DNA from 3 places in the Enterobacter sp. WI-ESBL-E8 genome. Region 2 is predicted to be linked to each of the others. Evidence: riboswitches for the same ligand, from Rfam matches in the RefSeq annotation. Region 2 holds a riboswitch; each other region holds the start of a gene.
The links. A riboswitch is a leader RNA that binds a small molecule or an ion and turns the genes downstream of it on or off. The one in region 2 is predicted to bind thiamine pyrophosphate.

Region 1: linked by a shared signal. The riboswitch ahead of thiC (phosphomethylpyrimidine synthase ThiC) and the one ahead of thiB (thiamine ABC transporter substrate binding subunit) in region 2 are both predicted to bind thiamine pyrophosphate.
Region 3: linked by a shared signal. The riboswitch ahead of thiM (hydroxyethylthiazole kinase) and the one ahead of thiB (thiamine ABC transporter substrate binding subunit) in region 2 are both predicted to bind thiamine pyrophosphate.

Annotation. Positions count from the first base shown of each region.
Region 1 covers NZ_JBRWXJ010000001.1:293,977-298,123, reverse strand. The annotation lists gene hemE (uroporphyrinogen decarboxylase) at 1-627, opposite strand, end outside; gene nudC (NAD(+) diphosphatase) at 666-1,439, opposite strand; gene ACWHWP_RS01435 (Rsd/AlgQ family anti-sigma factor) at 1,535-2,032, shown strand; TPP riboswitch at 2,087-2,196, shown strand; gene thiC (phosphomethylpyrimidine synthase ThiC) at 2,275-4,147, shown strand, end outside.
Region 2 covers NZ_JBRWXJ010000001.1:817,651-821,797, reverse strand. The annotation lists gene sgrT (glucose uptake inhibitor SgrT) at 1-62, opposite strand, end outside; gene sgrR (HTH-type transcriptional regulator SgrR) at 151-1,806, shown strand; TPP riboswitch at 1,843-1,943, shown strand; gene thiB (thiamine ABC transporter substrate binding subunit) at 1,975-2,958, shown strand; gene thiP (thiamine/thiamine pyrophosphate ABC transporter permease ThiP) at 2,934-4,147, shown strand, end outside.
Region 3 covers NZ_JBRWXJ010000001.1:3,244,501-3,248,647, forward strand. The annotation lists gene ACWHWP_RS15420 (GntR family transcriptional regulator) at 1-219, opposite strand, end outside; gene thiD (bifunctional hydroxymethylpyrimidine kinase/phosphomethylpyrimidine kinase) at 262-1,062, opposite strand; gene thiM (hydroxyethylthiazole kinase) at 1,059-1,829, opposite strand; TPP riboswitch at 1,865-1,961, opposite strand; gene ACWHWP_RS15435 (YadA-like family protein) at 2,779-3,897, shown strand.

The DNA of each region.
Region 1 (4,147 bases), 520 kb from region 2:
GGTATCGAAAATCATGACCGACTGTGCACCCGCTTTAATTTGCGCGTTGAGGTAGAGCGTGACGCTCTTCGCCAGCTTGTCGAGAAGCGCATGCAGGGCCAGGGGCTCGGCGTACATCATCTTTTTAACCATGGTGAAGGCTTTGCTGCTGCCGCCTTCCACCATATAGGTCGCCAGCGTCCACGGGCTGCCGGAGAAACCAATCAGCGGCACTTCGCCTTTCAGCTCGCGGCGAATGGTGCGCACGGCGTTCATCACGTAGCCCAGTTCACCTTCCGGATCGGGGATCGGCAACTTATCTACATCCGCTTTGCTTTTGATTGGGGAGGTGAAGCGCGGGCCTTCACCGGTTTCGAAATAGAGACCGAGGCCCATGGCATCCGGAATGGTCAGAATGTCCGAAAAGAGAATGGCGGCATCCAGCGGGAAGCGGCGCAGCGGCTGGAGCGTGACTTCGCAGGCCAGCTCGGCGTTTTTGCACAGCGACATAAAATCACCCGCCTGAGCGCGCGTGGCTTTGTACTCTGGCAGATAGCGTCCCGCCTGGCGCATCATCCACACCGGGGTGACATCAACGGGCTGGCGCAGCAGCGCACGCAGATAACGATCGTTCTTCAGTTCGGTCATTTTTGCAGTTCCTTAAGCGTCATGGCCTCAGTGTAACACTACTCATACTCGGCCCGACACATCGCCACGGTATCTTCTATCAGCCGACGCGCTACGGTGCCCGGTGGGGGTAACAGCGGCAAATCGTCATAGCGATACCAGTTCGCATCCAGCAGTTCTTTCTGGTCGATAACAATCTCCCCGCTGTCGTAGTCGGCCATAAAGGCCGTCATCAGCGACTGCGGGAACGGCCACGGCTGAGAGGTGACGTAGCGCAGGTTTTTGACCTTAATCCCGCTCTCCTCCATCACTTCTCGCGCCACCGCCTGTTCCAGCGTTTCGCCCACCTCGACGAAGCCGGCCAGCACGGTGTGAATGCCGTTGCGATGACGGGTGTGCTGCGCCAGCAGGATGGAATCCTCCCGGCGGATAGCGACGATAATGCACGGCGCAATCTGAGGATAGTAGCGCTCGCGGCAGTGGCTGCAGAGCATCGCCCACTCGGTTTTGCTCCGGTGCATGGTATGACCGCAGTAGCCGCAGTATTTATGCGAGCGGTAAAACTCCGCCAGCTGCACGCCGCGCCCCGCCAGCTGGAACAGACCCACGTCCAGATCCAGTACCTGACGAACCGATCCCATATCCTGGCGGCGGGGCTGTTGGATCAACCACACAGCTTCCCCCTGCCATTCGCCGATCTTCAGCGCAGGCTGCCCCACTAGATCGAACACCTCTGCTGCGCCATAAGGGATCTCTCCGCCAGGAAGCCATAATTTTTGTTCGTGACTGACGATCCACCAACCCAGATCTGATTTTTCAATAATACGATCCATATCTATTGCACTACCTTCGCTTCACTGACATGTTGTTAGCATTGTGGTTACATTTTGGATAAGCAGATTCAATCCTAAACCTTGCGGAGTCGACCATGTTAAACCAGCTGGAAAGCCTGACTGAGCGCGTTAGAGGAAGTAACAAACTGGTGGATCGCTGGCTACACGTGCGCAAGCATCTACTCGTGGCTTATTACAATCTGGTCGGTATTAAGCCTGGCAAAGAATCGTTTATGCGACTGAATGAAAAATCGCTGGATGATTTTTGTCAGGGCCTGGTCGACTATCTGTCCGACGGCCATTTCAATATTTATGAACGCATTATCCGCGAAATGGAAGGGACAACGCCGTATTTAGCGGCCAGCAAACTCTATCCGCTGCTGGAAGCAAACACCCAGCAGATTATGGACTACTACGATTCCACGCTTGAGAACGCCATCGATCACGACAACTATCTTGAGTTCCAGCGGGCGCTTTCCGACCTTGGCGAAGCGCTGGAAGAGCGATTCACGCTGGAAGATAAGTTGATCGCCCTCGCTCTGGATAACGGCCTGGATGTCAGCCACGAAGATAACATCGCGCGCCCTGCTTGAGTTATTAATCGTTAACGAGTAATTTACAACCATTCGCCCCTCTCACGAGGGGGATTTTTCTTGTCGGAGTGCCCAGTGTGAAAGCACGGGCTGAGACCGTTAATTCGGGATCCGCGGAACCTGATCAGGCTAATACCTGCGAAGGGAACAAGAGTCACACTGCTGTTGTATCGCCCCCGGGCGATCCTCTCTTGCTTCATCCGTCGTCTGACAAGCCATGTCCTTCACTTTTGGAATGAGCTATGTCTACTGCAAAACTGACCCGCCGCGAACAGCGCGCACAGGCCCAACGCTTCATTGATACCCTGGAAGGCACCGCTTTCCCGAGCTCTAAACGCATCTACATTTCCGGCTCGCAGGCCGATATCCGCGTCCCGATGCGTGAAATCCAGCTTAGCCCGACGCTTATCGGCGGCAGCAAAGATAACCCGCAGTTTGAAGACAACGAAGCCGTACCGGTGTATGACACCTCCGGCCCGTACGGCGATCCCTCTGTGACTATCAACGTTCAGCAGGGTCTGGCGAAGCTGCGCCAGCCGTGGATTGACGCGCGTAACGACTGTGAAGAACTGAGCGTACGTAGCTCTGCGTATACCAAAGAACGCCTGGCCGACGATGGTCTGGACGAGCTGCGCTTCGCCGGGCTGCTGACGCCGAAACGCGCCAGAGCGGGCAAACGCGTGACCCAACTGCACTATGCGCGTCAGGGGATCGTCACGCCGGAGATGGAGTTCATCGCCATCCGTGAAAACATGGGCCGTGAGCGCATCCGCAGTGAAATACTGCGCCACCAGCATCCGGGCGAGGGCTTTGGCGCTCGCCTGCCGGAGAACATCACGCCGGAGTTTGTGCGTGATGAAGTGGCCGCCGGCCGCGCGATTATCCCCGCCAACATCAACCACCCGGAATCCGAGCCGATGATTATCGGCCGCAACTTCCTGGTGAAGGTCAACGCTAACATCGGCAACTCGGCCGTTACCTCCTCCATCGAAGAAGAGGTGGAAAAGCTGGTCTGGTCAACGCGCTGGGGCGCGGACACGGTGATGGACCTCTCCACTGGCCGCTATATTCACGAAACCCGCGAGTGGATCCTGCGTAACAGCCCGGTACCGATTGGCACCGTCCCGATTTATCAGGCGCTGGAAAAGGTCAACGGTATTGCCGAAGACCTCACCTGGGAAGCCTTCCGCGACACGCTGCTGGAGCAGGCTGAACAGGGCGTAGACTACTTCACCATTCACGCGGGCGTGCTGCTGCGCTACGTGCCGATGACGGCGAAGCGTCTGACCGGTATTGTCTCGCGCGGCGGCTCCATCATGGCGAAGTGGTGCCTCTCCCATCACCAGGAAAACTTCCTCTACGAACACTTCCGCGAGATTTGCGAAATCTGTGCCGCGTACGATGTCTCTCTGTCGCTGGGCGATGGTCTGCGTCCGGGCTCCATTCGCGATGCCAACGATGAGGCGCAGTTTGCCGAGCTGCACACGCTGGGTGAGCTGACCAAAATCGCCTGGGAGTATGACGTGCAGGTGATGATTGAAGGCCCGGGACACGTGCCGATGCAGATGATCCGCCGCAACATGACGGAAGAGCTGGAGCACTGCCACGAAGCGCCGTTCTATACCCTGGGGCCGCTGACCACCGATATTGCGCCAGGCTATGACCACTTCACGTCCGGGATTGGTGCGGCGATGATCGGCTGGTTCGGCTGTGCCATGCTCTGCTACGTGACGCCGAAAGAGCACCTCGGCCTGCCAAACAAAGAGGATGTAAAGCAGGGGCTGATTACCTACAAAATTGCCGCCCATGCCGCCGATCTGGCGAAAGGCCATCCGGGCGCGCAAATCCGCGATAACGCCATGTCGAAGGCGCGTTTTGAATTCCGCTGGGAAGACCAGTTCAACCTGGCGCTGGACCCGTTCACCGCCCGCGCCTATCACGATGAGACCCTGCCGCAGGAATCGGGCAAAGTCGCACACTTCTGCTCCATGTGCGGGCCAAAATTCTGCTCGATGAAAATCAGCCAGGAGGTGCGCGACTACGCCGCCGCGCAAACCATTGAAGTGGGGATGGCGGACATGTCTGAAACCTTCCGCGCCAAAGGCGGCGAAATCT
Region 2 (4,147 bases):
GACGTTCCTTTTGTCGCTGAAAAATAGTGCTGATAAAACTGACGTGCGGTAGACCTCTTCATAATTTACCTCCTCACTTCATCGGTAAGGATTATTGGCTTAATATAGGGATTAATAAATTGCTGATTTTTTGTCAGGAGTTCCCCTTTTATGCCTTCCGGTCGACTGCAACAACAATTCATCCGCCTCTGGCAGTGCTGTGAGGGGCAATCACAGGAGACCACGCTGAACGAGCTGGCCGACCTGCTTAGCTGTTCCCGCCGCCATATGCGCACGCTGCTCAATACCATGCAGCAGCAGGGCTGGTTAAGCTGGGAAGCGGAGGCGGGACGCGGCAAACGCTCGCGCCTGACCTTCCTCTATACCGGGCTGGCGCTGCAGCAGCAGCGCGCCGAAGATCTGCTGGAGCAGGACCGAATTGACCAGCTGGTACAGCTGGTGGGCGATAAAGCCGCCGTGCGCCAGATGCTGGTTTCGCACCTCGGACGCAGTTTCCGCCAGGGCCGCCATATCCTGCGGGTCCTCTACTATCGGCCGATGAAAAATCTGTTGCCCGGCACGGCCTTACGCCGCTCAGAAACCCATATGGCCCGGCAAATCTTCAGCGGGCTGACGCGGATAAATGAGGAAAATGGGGAACTGGAAGCGGATATCGCGCACCACTGGCAGCAGCTTTCCCCGCTTCACTGGCGATTCTTTTTACGCCCCGGCATCCACTTTCACCACGGACGCGAGCTGGAAATGCGCGACGTTATCGCCTCTCTGGAACGCGTCCGCAAGCTGCCGCTCTACTCGCATATTTCGCGCGTGCACTCCCCAACGGCATGGACGCTGGATATTGAGCTGTCCCAGCAGGACAAGTGGCTTCCCTGGCTGCTGGGCTATGTGCCGTCGATGATTTTGCCCGGCGAGTGGGAATCGATGAACAATTTTGCCAGCCTGCCGGTTGGCACCGGCCCCTACTCCGTCTCCCGTAATAACAACAGCCAGCTGAAAATCCGCGCGTTCGACGACTATTTTGGCTATCGGGCGCTGATCGACGAAGTGAACGTGTGGGTATTGCCGGATCTGAATGAAGAGCTGAGTGCAGGCCTGACGCTGGAAGGCCCTACCACGGGAGAAAAAGCCGTGGAGAGTCGCCTGGAGGAGGGATGCTACTATCTTCTGTTTGATGGCCGCACCCATCGCGGGGCAAACCATGAGGTACGTAAGTGGATCAGCCACGTTTTATCCCCCTCCAATCTCATCTACCATGCGGAAGAGCAGTACCAAACCTACTGGTTCCCGGCGTACGGCCTGCTTCCGCGCTGGCACCACGCCCGCCCGGCGCACTGCGATAAACCCGCAGGGCTGGAGTCCATCACCCTGACCTACTACCGCGAACACGTGGAGCATCGTTTTATCGCCAGGATCATGACCAGACTGCTGGCAGCGCAGGGGGTCAGGCTGGAGATCCGGGAAGTAGACTATGACGAATGGCATCAGGGGGAACTGACCAGCGATATCTGGCTGAACAGTGCCAACTTCACCCTGCCGCTAGATTTTTCATTATTCTCACACCTGTATGAGGTCCCGCTGATCCAGCACTGCATCCACCGCGACTGGCAGCAGGATGCAGCCCTGTGGCGTGCGGGCGAAATGAATCTTGCCGTATGGTGCCAGCAGCTGCTGTCTGAACAGGCGATCGTCCCCTTGATACACCACTGGCTGATGATCCAGGGACAGCGCAGTATGCGCGGTTTGCGGATGAACACCCTGGGCTGGTTTGATTTCAAATCGGCCTGGTTTGCGCCGCCGGAACCATAACGCTTTCGTAATATTCACCAAATCATTACAATAGCGCCGTTCTCAACGGGGTGCTGCATCACAGATGTGCGCTGAGATAATACCCGTCGAACCTGATCCGGATAACGCCGGCGAAGGGATTTGAGGCTGTCGCTCAAAATCCTTTGCCACTCAACTTTGAGGTGCAAAGTGTTAAAAAAAGCTCTTCCCCTGCTGGCGCTGTTTGCGCTGCCTGCTTTTGCTAAGCCCGTTCTGACGGTCTACACCTACGACTCTTTTTCTGCCGACTGGGGCCCTGGCCCGGTCGTCAAAAAAGCCTTTGAAGCTGACTGTAACTGCGAACTGAAGTTCGTGGCGCTGGAAGATGGCGTCTCGCTGCTCAACCGTCTGCGCATGGAAGGTAAAAACAGTAAAGCCGATGTGGTGCTCGGCCTGGACAACAACCTGCTGGACGCCGCCTCGCAAACCAAACTGTTTGCCAAAAGCGGCGTAGCGGCAGAGGCCGTTAACGTGCCTGGCGGCTGGCAAAACGACACCTTTGTGCCGTTCGACTACGGCTACTTTGCTTTTGTTTACGACAAAAACAAGCTGAAAAACCCGCCGAAAAGCCTGAAAGAGCTGGTAGAAAGCGACCAGAAATGGCGCGTCATTTATGAAGATCCACGCACCAGTACGCCGGGCCTGGGCCTGCTGCTGTGGATGCAGAAGGTCTACGGGGATAAAGCGCCCGAAGCGTGGCAGAAGCTGGCCGCCAAAACCGTGACGGTGACCAAAGGGTGGAGTGAAGCCTATGGCCTGTTCCTGAAAGGCGAAAGCGACCTGGTATTGAGCTACACCACCTCTCCGGCCTATCACATTATCGCCGAGAAGAAAGACAACTACGCGGCTGCTGATTTTGCTGAAGGGCATTATCTGCAGGTGGAAGTGGCCGCGCGCACCGTCGCCAGCAAACAGCCGGAACTCGCAGAAAAGTTCCTGAAATTTATGGTTTCGCCCGCGTTCCAGAACGCCATCCCGGCAGGTAACTGGATGTATCCCGTCACGAACGTTGCGCTGCCAGCAGGTTTCGAGCAGCTAACCAAACCAAAAACCTCGCTGGAATTTACGCCGCAGCAGGTCGCCGCGCAGCGTGCAGCATGGGTAAGTGAATGGCAACGCGCCGTCAGCCGCTGATTCCCGGCTGGTTACTGCCCGGGCTGCTCGCCGCCATAGTGATGGTGGCGGTCAGCCTGGGGGCCTTTCTTGCGTTGTGGTTTAACGCGCCAGAGAGTGACCTGCCCGCACTCTGGCACGACAGCTATCTCTGGCACGTCATTCGTTTCTCCTTCTGGCAGGCGTTTCTTTCTGCCCTGCTGTCGGTGATCCCGGCTATTTTTCTTGCACGCGCGCTCTATCGCAGGCGTTTCCCCGGCAGGCAGGCGCTGCTGCGCCTGTGCGCCATGACGCTGATCCTGCCCGTGCTGGTGGCGGTATTTGGCATTCTGAGCGTTTACGGTCGCCAGGGCTGGCTGGCTTCCCTGTGGAGCCTGCTTGGTCTTGAATGGACATTCTCCCCCTACGGGCTAAAGGGCATTCTGCTGGCGCACGTGTTTTTCAATATGCCGATGGCGACGCGCCTCTTTTTGCAGGCGCTGGAGAACATTCCCGGCGAACAGCGTCAGATTGCCGCCCAGCTTGGGATGCGCGGCGCGTCATTCTTCCGCTTTGTCGAATGGCCGTGGCTGCGTCGCCAGCTCCCCCCCGTTGCGGCCTTAATATTCATGCTCTGCTTTGCCAGCTTCGCCACCGTACTTTCACTCGGCGGCGGACCGCAGGCGACGACCATTGAGCTGGCGATTTACCAGGCGCTGAGTTACGACTACGATCCCGGCCGCGCCGCGCTGCTGGCGATGGTGCAGATGGGGTGCTGTCTTGCGCTGGTGCTGCTGAGCCAGCGCCTGAGTAAAGCCATTCCCCCTGGCAGCAATCAAATAACCGGCTGGCGCGATCCGCAGGACAGCCTGCACAGCCGCGTCATCGATTTTATCCTGATCGCACTGGCGCTCCTGCTGCTGCTGCCGCCACTGATGGCCGTTATCGTTGACGGTCTTAATCTCAATCTCCTGTCCGTCCTGCAACAGCCTATCCTCTGGCAGGCTACCGGGACCTCGCTTCGTATTGCACTGGCCGCAGGGCTGCTGTGCGTCACGCTGACCATGATGCTGCTGTGGAGCAGCCGCGAACTCCATGCCCGACAGACGCAAAAAGCCGGACACGCGCTGGAGCTGACAGGCATGCTGATTCTCGCCATGCCGGGGATCGTGCTGGCGACGGGCTTCTTCCTGCTGTTCAACAGCACCATAGGCCTGCCGGAAAGCGCCGA
Region 3 (4,147 bases), 2.4 Mb from region 2:
TTCCTCAAGCGCCTGCATCGCTTTACGCACGGTGATGCGCGACACGCCGGTTAACTGACTCAGATCGCGCTCGCCGGGCAAAATATTCCCGTGCTCCAGCACCCCGCTGCGCACCGCGTTTTTTACCGTTTCGGCAAACTTCAGGTACAGCGGCGTGTTATCGGGCGCGGCGATCCGTTCATTCAGTTGAGCGATTAACCGGGTATGCGCTTGTTCCATCTCTGTTTTTCTCAGGCGTGGTGTGTCCTGCCAGTATAAGGCCTACCACCATGCATGAAAATGGTGAACCGGCCCAATACCGTGACCGACCTCCAGACTATCCGCTTTTGCCAGCGCCGCCGAGAGCCAGGCTTTCGCTTCCTGCACCGTATCGGCCCAGCTTTCATGCCGTGGGCGCAGCGCCGCCAGCGCGGCTGAGAGCGTGCACCCGGTGCCGTGGGTATTTTTGGTCTGCACGCGCGGCGCGGTGAAGCGCAGCTCGCCATCGCGGGTGAAGAGCCAGTCCGGGCTTTCAGCGTCATCCAGATGTCCGCCCTTCATCAGCACTGCCCCGCAGCCCATTGCCAGCAGCGCATTTCCCTGCTCTTTCATCTCGCGTTCAGTTTGCGCGTGCGGCGCACCTAACAGCGCGGCGGCTTCGGGCAGATTTGGCGTAATGAGCGCCACCTGCGGCAGCAGCTTTTTGCGCAGCGTCTCAACGGCGGAAGCGGAGAGCAGCGGGTCACCGCTTTTTGCCAGCATGACGGTATCCAGCACCACGTTTTGCACCTGATAGCGTTGAAGCCGTTCCGCCACCGCTTCAACAATATCCGTCTCGGCCAGCATGCCGATTTTGGTGGTATCGATGCGCACGTCGCTGAACACCGAATCCAGCTGCGCGGCGACAAAATCAGGCTCGATACGGTAGACCGACTGCACGCCGCGCGTGTTTTGCGCCACCAGCGCGGTAATGACCGAGCAGCCGTACGCGCCAAGCGCGGAGAACGTTTTCAGGTCGGCCTGAATGCCTGCGCCGCCGCTGGGATCGGTGCCGGCGATGGTCAGTGCGTTAATTCGCTTCATGCCTGCTCCTCCAGCGTGTAGAGCGCATCCAGGAACGCACTGGCAAAACTGCCCGGGCCACCAGACTGCGCAACGGCGACCGTTCCGGCCCGCTTCATCCATCCGCAGGCGGCGGTAACGTTATCCAGCCGATCGCCCGGCAGCGAGCAGCTCGCCGCCACAACGGCAGAGAGCGCACACCCGGTACCCACCACGCGCGTCATCAGCGGGTCACCGCCCGTGACCGTGCGGGTTCGCTGTCCGTCCGTGATATAATCCACCTCTCCGGTGACAACCACAATGGCATTAATCTGGCGGGCCAGCGCCTCGGCAGCAGGCACCGCGCTGGCGGCGGTGTCGGTGGTATCGACACCGCGCCCGCCCGCGCTCATGCCGGCAAGGGCCAGAATTTCGGAGGTATTGCCGCGAATGGCCGCCGGTTTCAGGGCGAGAATTTGATGGCAAAAACGGGTGCGGAACGCCAGGGCGCCCACTGCAACCGGGTCCAGCGTCCAGGGTTTTCCTGCCGCCACCGCGCCCTCAATCGCACGGCGCATCGACTGGGCGCGCGGCGACGTCAGCGTGCCAACGTTAATCAGCAGCGCATCGGCCATCCCGGCAAACTGTTCGGCCTCTTCGGCCTCAATCACCATCGCGGGGGATGCGCCAAGCGCCAGCAAAACGTTGGCCGTAAAAGTCTGCACGACATCGTTGGTCATACAATGGGTAAGCGGAGAACGGGTTCGGAAGTGGTGTAAAACGTGTAAATCGAGCAGGTCAGGCTGCATGGGTTCGCTCCTGCCTTGCGTGAAGAAGCGATGACCGGGAAGGCATCTGACTTCCCTACGCTGGCATTATCCAGATCAGGTAATACGGGTATTTCTCAGCCTTCACAAAGAAGGGCACCCCGAGTCAAAATACTTTTAAAACAATCGTTTACACATTAACTATATGTGAGCGTTTAGTGTAACCGGGGCCGCTGGTAGGGTGCAAGATTTTTCGATTTATCACAGCAGTGATCACCTTGAGGATATCTTAATCACGTAAAGACTCACAGGAAGTTGCTCACCCACTTGTACGCTGCTTAGCGTGCACAGAGCGGATGATTCACTTATAAGATTTCACCGTTAGCCTATATACCTTTCCCGGTTCCTCTTTATCATCTTAAGTTAATGTTTACATTTATATTTACGAATTTAATTATCATTGCCTGTAACATCTTTATTACTCAGCCATAGCAATTCAAGCGAGATACATTTTTACTAAATTTTCAATATAAATATTTTTTACAAGCAACAACCGAAAGACTGCCAGGCTCAATATGACCTTCATTCAAAACATAAGAAGAATTCGATAAAAAAGAATATAGAAAAATCCATAAATTTACATTAACTGTTTTAGAGATTTAGCATCATTTCCCGCCAAAACACTTAAGAATACTTTATATAATGGTGTTTTATGTTTTTTTCACACCTCATTCTCATAAAAAGCTATACACCTGTATTTATTGAGAAAATATCATTTCCTTCCCAACTAGCCAGATGAGCCACAGGTGCCACCCTTGATTTAGATCAACAATTAAAACTACACATTCATAGATAGTTACTACACGTTACGAAATAAGTTATTAAACCAAAATATCGAGATTATCGAGATATAACAATAAGTTATACCCTTGCACCAGGATAGCGCATTTACTTTAATTTTTTTGCTTACATTGATGATGAGAGTTTATAAATGAAGTCTTTAAATAAATCAGTTATTGCTGTTTTTGTAATGGGTAATGTGTTTGCTAGTATGGCTAATGCTGCTGATGTAAACGTAAACCTTAACGATAACGTTAACAACCCGGGTACTTTCATTCAGATTCAGGGGACTGACAACACCGCATATAACCTTGATAACATCAAGGCTAGCAACGTTCAGCAAGACGGGCAAATCTACAACCTGCAAGGCGATATTGCTAAAGCAAATATTGCCATTAATAACGCACAAGATACAGCTAACACGGCTGTGAATAAAGCTGATGCAGCTCAAGCTGGGGTTGATGCCAATACACTATTTATTACGACTCTGAATCAGAAAGTTGACGACAACAAAGCAGGTCAAAGTATCACCGACAGTAAGCAAGATATATTAATCAATGAAACCGGAAATAAAGCAAACACGGCTTTACAAGGTGTTGTTAAGAATGGCACTGATATTATCGACTTGCAAAATCAAAGCAAGTTGCAAGGTTCTGTATTAGCTAATCATGACCAACGTATTACCTCTTTAGAAAATGCGCCCAAGCCTACTAACGGCGTGGATGGTAAAGATGGCGCTAAGGGTGACACCGGTGCAACGGGTGCTACAGGTAAAGATGGTCTTGATGGTAAGAACGGTAGAGACGGGATTAACGGTAAAGATGGTAACAATGGTAAAGACGGTGTAACCACCACCATTAACAAAGTGGACATGGCGACACAAATTAAAGTAGCAGCTAATGCTGCTGCCATCGCATCCACTTCGACCCAGACTGCTAGCGTTGCTCAAGATCTGCAAGACGCTAAAAAAGTGTTTAGCCAGCAACAAGCTAACACTAACGCACAATTCAAATCATTACGTGATGAAGTGGACGGTAACAAGAAAGAAGCCCGCTCTGGTGCTGCAAGCGCAATTGCGATTGCCTCTATGCCACAAGTTGAAGCAGGCCAAAAAGTTATGTTCTCTGCTGGCGCTGGTAGTTTTAAAGACGAGCAAGCCGTAAGTGTTGGCGCCTCTTTTCATGCTGGAGCGGCTACGGTGAAAGCGGGTGTATCATCAAGCACTAATAACGATTTCGCGCTTGGGGCTGGCGTAGGTTTCGGATTCTAAGTAAAGCTCTTAATTCCAGTCACTTTACTGGGGGCTCTGATTAAGCGTTTTAATACGGAAAATCCCGCATTAAAATAAATTGCCAGTTAACCGACGTTAAGCAAAAAACTCGGCCATGATTGTTTAGTTAACTAACTATATATGATAGTACCAATGATAGCGAACATGACAAAGTACATTTTTATTTCTGTTATTCTGTATATTATTCTTTTAATTGTTGGTGCATGGATGGGGATTATGTATCAATCTT